Regions from separate parts of the Geminicoccus sp. genome, predicted to be linked through region 1. Evidence: riboswitches for the same ligand, from Rfam matches in the RefSeq annotation. Region 1 holds a riboswitch; each other region holds the start of a gene.
What was found. Region 1 has a riboswitch for thiamine pyrophosphate ahead of VHL31_RS13305 (ABC transporter ATP-binding protein). Riboswitches for the same ligand answer to the same signal wherever they lie in the genome.
Positions count from the first base shown of each region.

Region 2: linked by a shared signal. The riboswitch ahead of thiM (hydroxyethylthiazole kinase) and the one ahead of VHL31_RS13305 (ABC transporter ATP-binding protein) in region 1 are both predicted to bind thiamine pyrophosphate.
Region 3: linked by a shared signal. The riboswitch ahead of thiO (glycine oxidase ThiO) and the one ahead of VHL31_RS13305 (ABC transporter ATP-binding protein) in region 1 are both predicted to bind thiamine pyrophosphate.

Region 1 covers NZ_DATAGQ010000137.1:21,183-24,450, reverse strand. The annotation lists gene mrdA (penicillin-binding protein 2) at 1-447, shown strand, start outside; gene rodA (rod shape-determining protein RodA) at 457-1,593, shown strand; TPP riboswitch at 1,642-1,761, shown strand; gene VHL31_RS13305 (ABC transporter ATP-binding protein) at 1,755-2,558, shown strand; gene VHL31_RS13300 (ABC transporter permease) at 2,555-3,268, shown strand, end outside.
Region 2 covers NZ_DATAGQ010000120.1:13,927-17,194, reverse strand. The annotation lists gene VHL31_RS11115 (farnesyl diphosphate synthase) at 1-600, opposite strand, end outside; gene VHL31_RS11110 (exodeoxyribonuclease VII small subunit) at 616-855, opposite strand; gene VHL31_RS11105 (histone deacetylase family protein) at 875-1,807, opposite strand; TPP riboswitch at 1,883-1,982, shown strand; gene thiM (hydroxyethylthiazole kinase) at 1,977-2,765, shown strand; gene thiE (thiamine phosphate synthase) at 2,762-3,268, shown strand, end outside.
Region 3 covers NZ_DATAGQ010000236.1:34,870-38,137, reverse strand. The annotation lists gene VHL31_RS25600 (thiazole synthase) at 1-425, opposite strand, end outside; gene thiS (sulfur carrier protein ThiS) at 432-629, opposite strand; gene thiO (glycine oxidase ThiO) at 626-1,627, opposite strand; TPP riboswitch at 1,675-1,799, opposite strand; gene ligD (DNA ligase D) at 1,850-3,268, opposite strand, start outside.

The DNA.
Region 1 (3,268 bases):
TGGCTGGTCCGTGGCGGCCCGCGCCATATGGCCTGCTGTGGTGCCATGGCCGAGCCGGTAGGGGTTGCCAAGGAGCATCTGGATCTCGTCCTTGGTGGCATGCACCGTGTGGTGAACAGTCCGGCGGGCACCGCGCGTGCCGCTGCCCTCCTCACGCCGGGCGTCCAGATGGGCGGCAAGACGGGTACCTCCCAGGTGCGCCGGATCAGCAAGGCCGACCGGCTGTCCGGCGCCTACAAGCGCAAGGACATCCCCTGGGAACAGCGCGACCATGCCTTGTTCGTGGGCTACGCGCCCTTCACGGAGCCCCGCTATGCGGTGGCCGTGGTGGTCGAGCATGGCGGGGGCGGCTCCGCCGTGGCGGCACCCATTGCGCGCGACATCCTCGACCGCGTCCTGCAACTGGACGGTCAGCCCGTCCAGGCGCCGGACGGCAAGTCCGCCTGAGGACCTGCCATGGAAGAACGGCTGCGGGCGACCGACCTATCGCTGGGCGAGAAGATCCTGTCGATCAACTGGCTGCTCGTCGCGCTGCTCTGCGTGATCGGCGGCATCGGCTATGCGGTCCTGTATTCTGCCGCGGGCGGCTCACCGGAACCCTGGGCCTTCCGCCATGCCGTGCGCCTTGCCGCCGGGATCTGCGTCATGCTGGTCCTGGCCATGATCGACGTGCGCTTCTGGTTCAGGATCGCCTATCCGGTGTTCATGGTGGGAGTGGCGCTGCTCCTGGCAGTCGACCTCTCCGGAATCGTCGCCAAGGGCGCCCAGCGTTGGATCGATCTGGGCCCAATCCAGCTCCAGCCGTCCGAGGTCATGAAGATCGCCCTGATCCTGGGACTGGCGCGCTGGTTCCATGCCGGCTGGCTGGACGACGTGAAGCGGCCGCTGTTCCTGGTCCCACCCCTCCTGATGGTGGCGGTGCCGGTAGCACTCGTGATGCTCCAGCCCGACCTTGGCACCGCCATCACCTTGATCTCGGTGGGCGGCACCCTGTTCTTCGCTGCAGGCGTACGCTGGTGGAAGTTCGCCCTGGTGATCGCCATCGGCCTGGCGGCCCTGCCGGTGGGCTGGGAGATGATGCATGACTATCAGCGCCAGCGGGTGCTTACCTTCCTGAACCCGGAAGAGGACCCGCTGGGCTCCGGCTATCATATCATCCAGTCGAAGATCGCGTTGGGTTCGGCCGGCCTTTGGGGCAAGGGCTACCTGCACGGCTCGCAGGCCCAGCTCAATTACCTGCCCGAGAAGCACACGGACTTCGCCTTCACCACGCTCGCCGAAGAAACCGGCTTCGTGGGTGCCACTTTCACGCTCTTCCTGTTCTTCGCGGTCGTGGTCCTGGGCATCGTCGCGGCGACCCGGGCCCACAGCCAGTTCGCGCGGCTGGTCATCATCGGGCTCAGCATGAACTTCGCCGTCTACGTCGTGATCAACACGTCGATGGTGATGGGCTTGATCCCGGTCGTCGGCATTCCGCTGCCGATGATCAGCTATGGCGGCACCGCCATGCTGACCGTCCTGCTGGGCTTCGGCATCCTCCTGTCCGCCGACGTCCACCGCGACACCCCGATCCAGCGTTTCCCGAAAAGCTGAGCCGGCCGACAAAGCCTGTTCCCAAACCGGGGACGAGAACCTATCACCCACCCATCCAAGGGGAGTCCCGGCAAGGGGCTGAGAGGCCATCGGCACATCCGTGCAGCATGGCGACCCTTCGAACCTGATCCAGTTCACACTGGCGAAGGGATGGGAACAGCATGCAGATCAGCCAGGCACCGCCCGTTGTCCGCTCCCCAGAGGAGCCGCCGCGCCTGCTTGGACCCGAGGTGGAGGTGGAGGTGCCCCACCTCGTCTATGGCGGACGCCCTGTATTCCAGGACCTGCGGCTGCGGCTTCCGGCCGGCAAGTGGACCTGCCTGCTTGGTCCGTCCGGCGTCGGCAAGACCAGCCTGCTGCGCCTGATCGCCGGTCTGGAAGCCGGTGCCGTTGTTCGTCCGGACCCGGGTCGCCTTGTCGGCAAGATCGCGCTGATGGCCCAGCAGGACCTGCTGCTGCCCTGGCTGAACGTGCGCGACAACGTGCTCCTTGGCCACCGGCTCCGCGGCAGATCGCGCGATGCCATGAAGGTTCTGGCCGCCGAAGCCGATGCGCTCCTCGCGCGGGTGGGGCTGGCCGGCAAGGGAGATGCGTCGCCGTTGGTCTTCTCCGGCGGCATGCGGCAGCGCGTCGCCCTGGCACGCACGCTGATCGAACATCGGCCGGTCGTCCTGATGGACGAACCGTTCTCGGCCCTGGATGCGGTCACCCGCCATCGCCTGCAGGATCTCGCGGCCGAGCTGCTGGCCGATCGCACGGTCCTGCTGGTGACGCATCATCCCCTGGAAGCCATCCGGCTGGGACACCGCATCTGGGTGATGGCTGGCAACCCCGCGAAGCTTCGCGGGCCGATCGAGCCATCCGGTCCCACGCCGCGCGATCCAGCAGATCCCGGCGCCATCCGCCTGCAGTCAGACCTCATGAAGGAACTTCTGGCATCGGCCGAACTGGTAGAAACCCAATGAGCCTGTTCCGTCCGGCTGTGACGGCTGTTGGCCTGCTGTGTTCGTGGCAACTGGTGGTCTGGCTGAGCGGCGTGCCGCCCTTCATTCTTCCGGGTCCCCTCACGGTGGCGCTGGCCGGCTGGCGCAACTTGCACCTCCTGGCGGAGCACGCCGCCACGACCGGCCTGGAGATCGTGCTCGGCCTCCTCATCGGCAGCCTGATCGGCGCCCTGGCTGCCCTCGTCCTGGTGAGTTCCGCACCTGCGAGGCGGTGGCTGCTTCCCGTGCTGGTGATCAGCCAAGCATTGCCCGTGTTCGCGCTGGCCCCGCTGCTCGTGCTGTGGCTGGGCTATGGCCTCCTCTCCAAGGTCGCGATGGCGGTCCTGATCATCTTCTTCCCCGTGACGCTCGCCTTCTTCGACGGGCTGCGCCGCACCGAGCGCGGTTGGCTGGAACTGGCGCGGGTCATGGATGCACCACCTTTGGCTGTGCTCCGGCAGATCCGCGTTCCGGCTTCGCTGCCAGCCCTCGGATCAGGTCTCCGGGTGGCCGCCGCGGTGGCACCGATCGGTGCCGTCGTCGGGGAATGGGTCGGCTCGTCGGGCGGCCTGGGCTACCTGATGCTGCACGCCAACGCACGGATGCAGGTCGACCTGCTGTTCGCTGCGCTCGTGGTGCTGTCCGCCATGGCGCTCAGCCTCTGGTGGCTGGTCGACCGGGTCATGACCCGG
Region 2 (3,268 bases), on a different contig from region 1:
CGCATCGGCACCGGCGATGACGGCACCGGCTTCAGCGGCAAAGGCGATCATGGCGCCGGTCTTGAGCCGCTCCATCTGTTCCAGGCCTGCCAGATCCGGCGGGTTCGCCTCGCCCTGCAGGTCGAGCATCTGCCCGCCACACATGCCAGCAGCGCCGGCGGCCCGAGCCAGACCCGCTATCAGCGTCAGCCTGGCAATTTCCGGCAGCCGCGCGTCCCCGGCAATCCACTCGAACGCAACCGCCTGCAGAGCATCACCGGCTAAAACCGCGGTCGCTTCATCGAAGGCGAGATGGCAGGCTGGGCGGCCACGGCGCGTGGACGCGTCGTCCATGGCCGGCAGGTCGTCGTGGATCAGCGAGTAGGCATGTACGGCCTCGATCGCAGCAGCGGTGGCCATCCAGTTCGACTGGCTAGCGCCGGCCAGGGCATCCGCCACGGCTCGCACGAGTGCTGCCCGCAGCCGCTTGCCGCCGCCGAGTGCCGCGTAACGCATGGCCTCGACCAGCCTCGGCGCCGCGTGATCCGCAGGCGAACCAAGCAGCCGGTCGATCTCCGCCTCCACGCTGGCGGCCGTATCCTGAAGAAAGCTGGTGAGCAAGGTGGACGGCCGACGTCAGCGGGAGGGATCGAAGGGTTCGACGCGGGGCTCGCCAGCGGCGTTCACCGACAGCTTCTCCACCCGCATCTGCGCGTCCGCCAGCTTCTGCCGGCACAGCTCCTTGAGTGCCGTACCGCGCTCATAGGCCGAGATCGCATCGTCCAGGTCCAGCTGGCCGCGCTCCAGCTCCTGAACCAGCTTCTCCAGTTCTCCGAGCGCAGCCTCGAAGCTCATCTGCTTGTTCGTTTCGGTCACAGGGCTGCTCTTCCTCCGCTCACTCTTGGCCAGCGAGCGCGCAGACATGGGCTTTGACGCTCCGGCCGAGCGCGTCGACGTCGTAGCCGCCTTCCAGCACCGATACTACCCGCCCCTGCGCATGACGGTCGGCCACGGCGACGAGTTGCTTCGTCACCCAGGCGAAGTCTTCCTCCGTCAGGCGCAGGCTTGCAAGCGGGTCGGCTTCATGCGCGTCGAACCCTGCCGAGATCAGCAGCAGTTCCGGCGCGAACCGGTCGAGCACCGGGATGACGCGGTCGGCCACCACCTTGCGGAAGAACGTACCGTCGGTGCCCGAGCGCAAGGGTATGTTCAGGATGTTGTCGCGTGCGCCTCGCTCGTTGTCGGCTCCCGTGCCGGGGTAGAGTGGTGACTGGTGCGTCGAGACGTAAAGCGTCTGCGGATCGGACCAGAAGATCTCCTGGGTGCCGTTCCCATGGTGGACGTCGAAGTCGACGATCGCGATCCTGCCGACACCATGCACGGTACGAGCCTGGGCTGCGCCCACGGCTACGCTGTTGAACAGGCAGAAGCCCATCGCACGGTTGCTCTCGGCATGATGCCCAGGCGGCCGCATTGCCGAGAAGGCGCGCTTGGCCCGACCGGACAAGATCGCATCCACCGCCGAGGCGGCAGCACCGGCCGCGCGCAAGGCTGCCTCGCGGCTGCCGGGCGAGCCGATGGTATCGGCGTCGATCTGCACGAGGCCCTGGTCCGGCAGGGCCTCCAGGAGGGCGTCGACATAGGCAACGTCATGGACGCGCTTCACCTGCTCGATCGATGCCTCCGGGGCTTCCTGCCGAAGCAGCCACGGGGCGTCCAGCTGATCCAGCGCCTCGACGACCGCCCGGTAGCGCGCCGGCCGCTCGGGATGGCCCGGTCCCGTGTCGTGGAGCAGGGCGCTGTCATGAAGATAGAGCAGGACGTTCACGTGCGGACGCTTCCTTCTGGTTGACAATGCGGGCGCTCGCCTGCGGTTGACATCGGTCGCAATCGGACCATCCTCAAGCCCGCCAAGGGGTGTTCGTCGTGACCGGCGGACTGAGATCAAACCCGTTGAACCTGATCTGGGTCATGCCAGCGAAGGGAGGCCAAGGAAGATGTCCCAGGACGTGGGACGGGTGCTCGATGCGCTGAGAAGCCGCCGGCCGCTCGTCCACAACATTACCAACTATGTCGTGATGAACTCGACGGCCAATGCCTTGCTGGCGGTGGGCGCGTCACCGGCCATGGTGCATGCCGCGGAGGAAGTCGAGGAGTTCGTCGCGATCTCCGACGCCCTGGTCGTGAACATCGGCACCTTGTCCCGGCCCTGGATCGAAGCAATGCATCTTGCTGTCGCCAAGGCGGACGGTGCGGGCAAGCCTTGGGTCCTGGACCCGGTCGGTGCGGGAGCCACGCGCCTTCGCACCGAGACGGCCCACAACCTTATTCGCCACCGGCCGGCGGTCATCCGGGGCAATGGCTCGGAGATCATGGCGCTCGTGGGCAGTTCCGGCACCACCAAGGGTGTCGACAGCACCACGGGCAGCGATGCGGCACTCGATGCCGCCCGCGGGCTGGCTCTGTCCACGGGATCCTGCGTGGTCGTCACCGGGGCCGTCGATCACGTAACCGATGGCGAGCGGGTTGTTTCCTGTGCCAACGGCGACGAACGCATGACCCGCGTCACCGGCCTCGGATGCACGCTCAGCGCGTTGACCGCAGCCTGTCTGGCTGTCGAGGAAGACCGCATCCTGGCGGCGCTTGCCGCCTGCACCATCCTCGGGGTCGCCGGGGAGTTGGTATGCGGCCAGAGCGAAGGGCCGGGCTCGCTGCAGGTGAGCATCCTGGACAGTCTGGCCAGGATCGACCGGACGATGCTGATCGGGCGGGCGAAGCTCACGTGAGGCGTCATGTGGATCTTGGCCTTTATGTCGTGCTGGACACGGCCACGACGCCACCGGCGCGCATTGCGGATCTCGCCGATGCCGCCGCTCGTGGCGGAGCCACGATCCTCCAGCTCAGGGACAAGACTTCCAGCGCGCGCCGCCTGATCGAACTGGCCGGTGCGATCCGGGCCCGGGTCGCCGGGATGGGCGTTCCCCTGATCGTCAACGACCGGGTCGACGTGGCGCTCGCGGCCGGTGCTGACGGTGCGCATGTCGGCCAGGACGATCTGCCGTCCCCTGCCGCCAGGGCCATCCCCGGTCCCGACGCGATCATCGGACTGTCCGTCACGAGCATGGATGAGATCGGGACCGTCGATCCGGCGGTGGTGGACCATGTCGGCCTTGGCCCGATCTTTGCGACCAGTACAAAGCTGGACGCGGCGCCGCCACTGGGGGCGATGGCCTTCCGGTGCATCCGCGGCCGACTGGATCTTCCGGTCGTGGCGATCGGCGGGATCGGG
Region 3 (3,268 bases), on a different contig from region 1:
TCCAGCAGCTTTTCCGCCACGATCAGGTCGTCGGTCGTGTACGGAAACACCTGGAAGCCGTCCTCCGACAGGATCCGCGCCGCTTCCACCAGCCCGAACACGTCCGGCTGCAGCGTATCGTGATGCCCGATCACCTCCAGCTTGACCCACGACGTGCCGAAGACCTCGCGCGCCATCTGCGCGGTGGCGACGGCTTCCTTCACGGTATGGCAGCCGGCCGTGTTCGGCAGGACCTTCACGTCGAGCGAGCGGATCAGCGACCAGAACCCCTGGCCGGCTCGCCCGGCCCCGGATTCGCGCCGCAGCGAAACCGTGACCACCTCGGCACCAGCCGCCCGGACGGCCTCCGCCAGGATGGCCGGCGAGGGATACTGCGATGTGCCCAGCAGGAGTCGTGACGTCAGCTTCGTGCCATAAACATCCATGATTGCTCAGCCTCCTTGCATGGGTGCAAGAATCTCGACCTTGTCACCCTCCTCTAGGCTCGTCTCGTTACGACGTGGCACGGGCACGAAGCTGCCGTTCACGGCGGTCGCGACCACAATGTTCCCGTAGCCCAGCTGTTCCAGCAGATCGGCGAGCACGACCCGGTCTGTCTGGACCGGCTCTCCGTTCACGATCAACTTCATCCCACCTCTCTTTCTTCATCCACAAGATATTGATTAGGCTTGCCTTCCGAGACTAGTTCATCTGCTACACGAGCTAGGACCGGTGCGAGCAGAAAGCCGTGTCGGTAGAGGCCGTTCAGGTAGAGGGTTCGGCCGATCTGCCGGACGCGCGGGAGGTTGTCGGGAAAGGCCGGGCGTGCATCGGCACCGAGTTCGACGATCTCTGCTTCTCCAAACGCCGGATGCAGCGTGTAGGCGGCATTGAGGAGTTCCACGGCCGATCGCACCGTCACGCGGGTCCGGTCGCCGCTCTCGATGCTGGTGGCCCCCACCATGAAGTGCCCGTCATCGCGGGGCACGATGTACAAGGGGAAGCGGGGGTGCAGGAGCCGTACGGGCCGCTGCAGGGAGATCTCGGGGCAGCGGAGGATCAGCATCTCGCCCCTGACGCCCCGCAGGTCCGCCAGATGGTCTCGGGCTGCCAGGCCGCGGCAGTCGATCACCCGGTCGGCTGCGGCCAGATGCTGGCGTGCATCCACCCCGAACCGAATCACCACACCCTGCTCCTGCAAGCGCGAAGCCAGCGACTGCAGGGCCTGGCGAGGATCGAGATGCGCCTCATCGGGAAAGAACAAGGCCCGGCCGAAGCGCCCGCCGAGATCTGGCTCGAGTTCGCCGAGTTCCGTGCCTGAGAGCGGCCGGAAATGCGAGGTGCGCCGCGCGAACCGGTCGAGCTCCCGCTCGTCGCGCCTGGGAGCCACGACAAGGCTGCCTCGCTGGACGGTCTGCGGGTGGACACGAGGCCAGTAGGAAAGCGCCTCCTGGCCGAGGTCGGCCACGATCTGCTCGGCACTTTCCCGCTCGCACCAGGGAGCCAGCATTCCACCGGCATAGCGGGAGCAGGACGCAAGGCCGAGCCCAGGACCCTGCTCGAGCACATCGACGTCGTGGCCGCGTTCCGCCAGCGCAAGCGCTGCGGTCAAACCGGCGACACCTGCTCCCATGACCACGATATGCATCGATCGGTACGCTCCCCAGCCTGATGGCGGGAGGTCGATCTCTGCCGGATTGCAGCGGTCACCCATCCCTACGCCAGCATGAACTGGATCAGGTTCGAAGGGTCGTCATGCCGCACAGCAGGCTGTGCCGATGACCTCTCAGCCCCCTCGCGGGGCTCCCCTAGGTGCTCTGAAGGTGATGTCGATCGCGGCCGAAGTCAAACACCTGGGCTGCCTGGCCCCTCACTTTCGGGCGTGAGCCCGCTTGGCCTTCTGCACCGGCAGCGTCTGCTCAGTGCGGAAGAAGCCGGTCCAAGGGTCACTACCGAGGTGGCCCAGACGGTTCGCCACGTTGTTGACGTTGAAATGCGGACCCCGGACGTCGACATCCAGTTCATCCCAGGCCAGTGGCGTGGAGACCGGCGCACCGGCACGGGCGCGCGTCGAGTAGGCGCAAACCGCCGTGGATCCGCGTCCGTTGCGCAGCCAGTCGACGAAGACCCGCCCGGCCCGCAACTTCTTGGTCATCGTCGCGGTGTACAAGGCGGGGCTGTCCTTCGTCATGGCCGCCGCAAGCTCATGGGCGAAGTTCTTGGCCTGCTCCCAGTCCGCCGACGGCTTGAGTGGCACGACCACATGGAGTCCCTTTCCACCGGTCGTCTTCAGGTAGCTTTCCAGCCCCTGCACCTTCAGGCGCTCGCGAACGTCGAACGCCGCCTGTTTGACCTGTTCCCAATCCACATCATCCCCGGGGTCCAGGTCGAACGTCACCTGGTCGGGATGATCCAGGTCATCGATGCGGACACCCCATGGATGGACCTCCAGGACACCGCCCTGCACCAGGGCCACCATCCCGTCCAGGTCCTGGATGGTCAGTACCGTGTCACCACCATTGCCCGGATTGTCGAGCACGGTCACGGCCCGGTTCATGCCGCGCCAGGGCGATTTCTGGAAGAAGCATTTCTGGCCCACGCCATCGGGGCAGCGCATCAGCGACAGCGGACGCGCCACCACATGCGGCGCCATCCACTTCCATATGTCGGCATAGTAGTCGACGAGGCCCTGCTTGGTGACGCCGTCCTCCGGCCAGTAGACCCTGTCCGGGTGGGTCAGCTTCACCCTCGCCTGTTTCGGCTCGGCCGGGGCCTTGGGTAGAGCCTTGGCTGAAGCCTTTCTCGCCGGCGCGGGATCCTCGCGGACGATCTCGGTCGCCGGTTTATCGTCGCGCAGGCCGCGGAAGGAGGCGTGCCGGAGCAGCAGATCGCCGGTCCAGCCCCTGAACTCCACTTCCGCCACCAGTTGCGGGCTGACCCAGTGCACGTCCCGGCTGCTTCGCTCGGGCCGCTCCTTGAACGGCATCTTGGTCTCGTCGAGGGAGCGCAAGCGCTCCCAGAGCTCCCGCGCCATGGCACCGCCGAAGCCGGTGCCCACCCGCCCGGCATGTACCAGCTTCCCATCGTCGTAATAGGCAAGCACGAGGGAGCCGATCGCTCGCGGCGCCGCGGTGGAGGGTACCCAACCGACGATCACGAATTCCTGCCGGTCGCCGCACTTCGACTTGATCCAGTCGCCGCTGCGCCCCGAGCGGTAGGGTGCAGCGCGCAGCTTGGAGACGATGCCTTCCAGGCTGAGCCGGCAGGCATGCTGCAGCACGAGATCGCC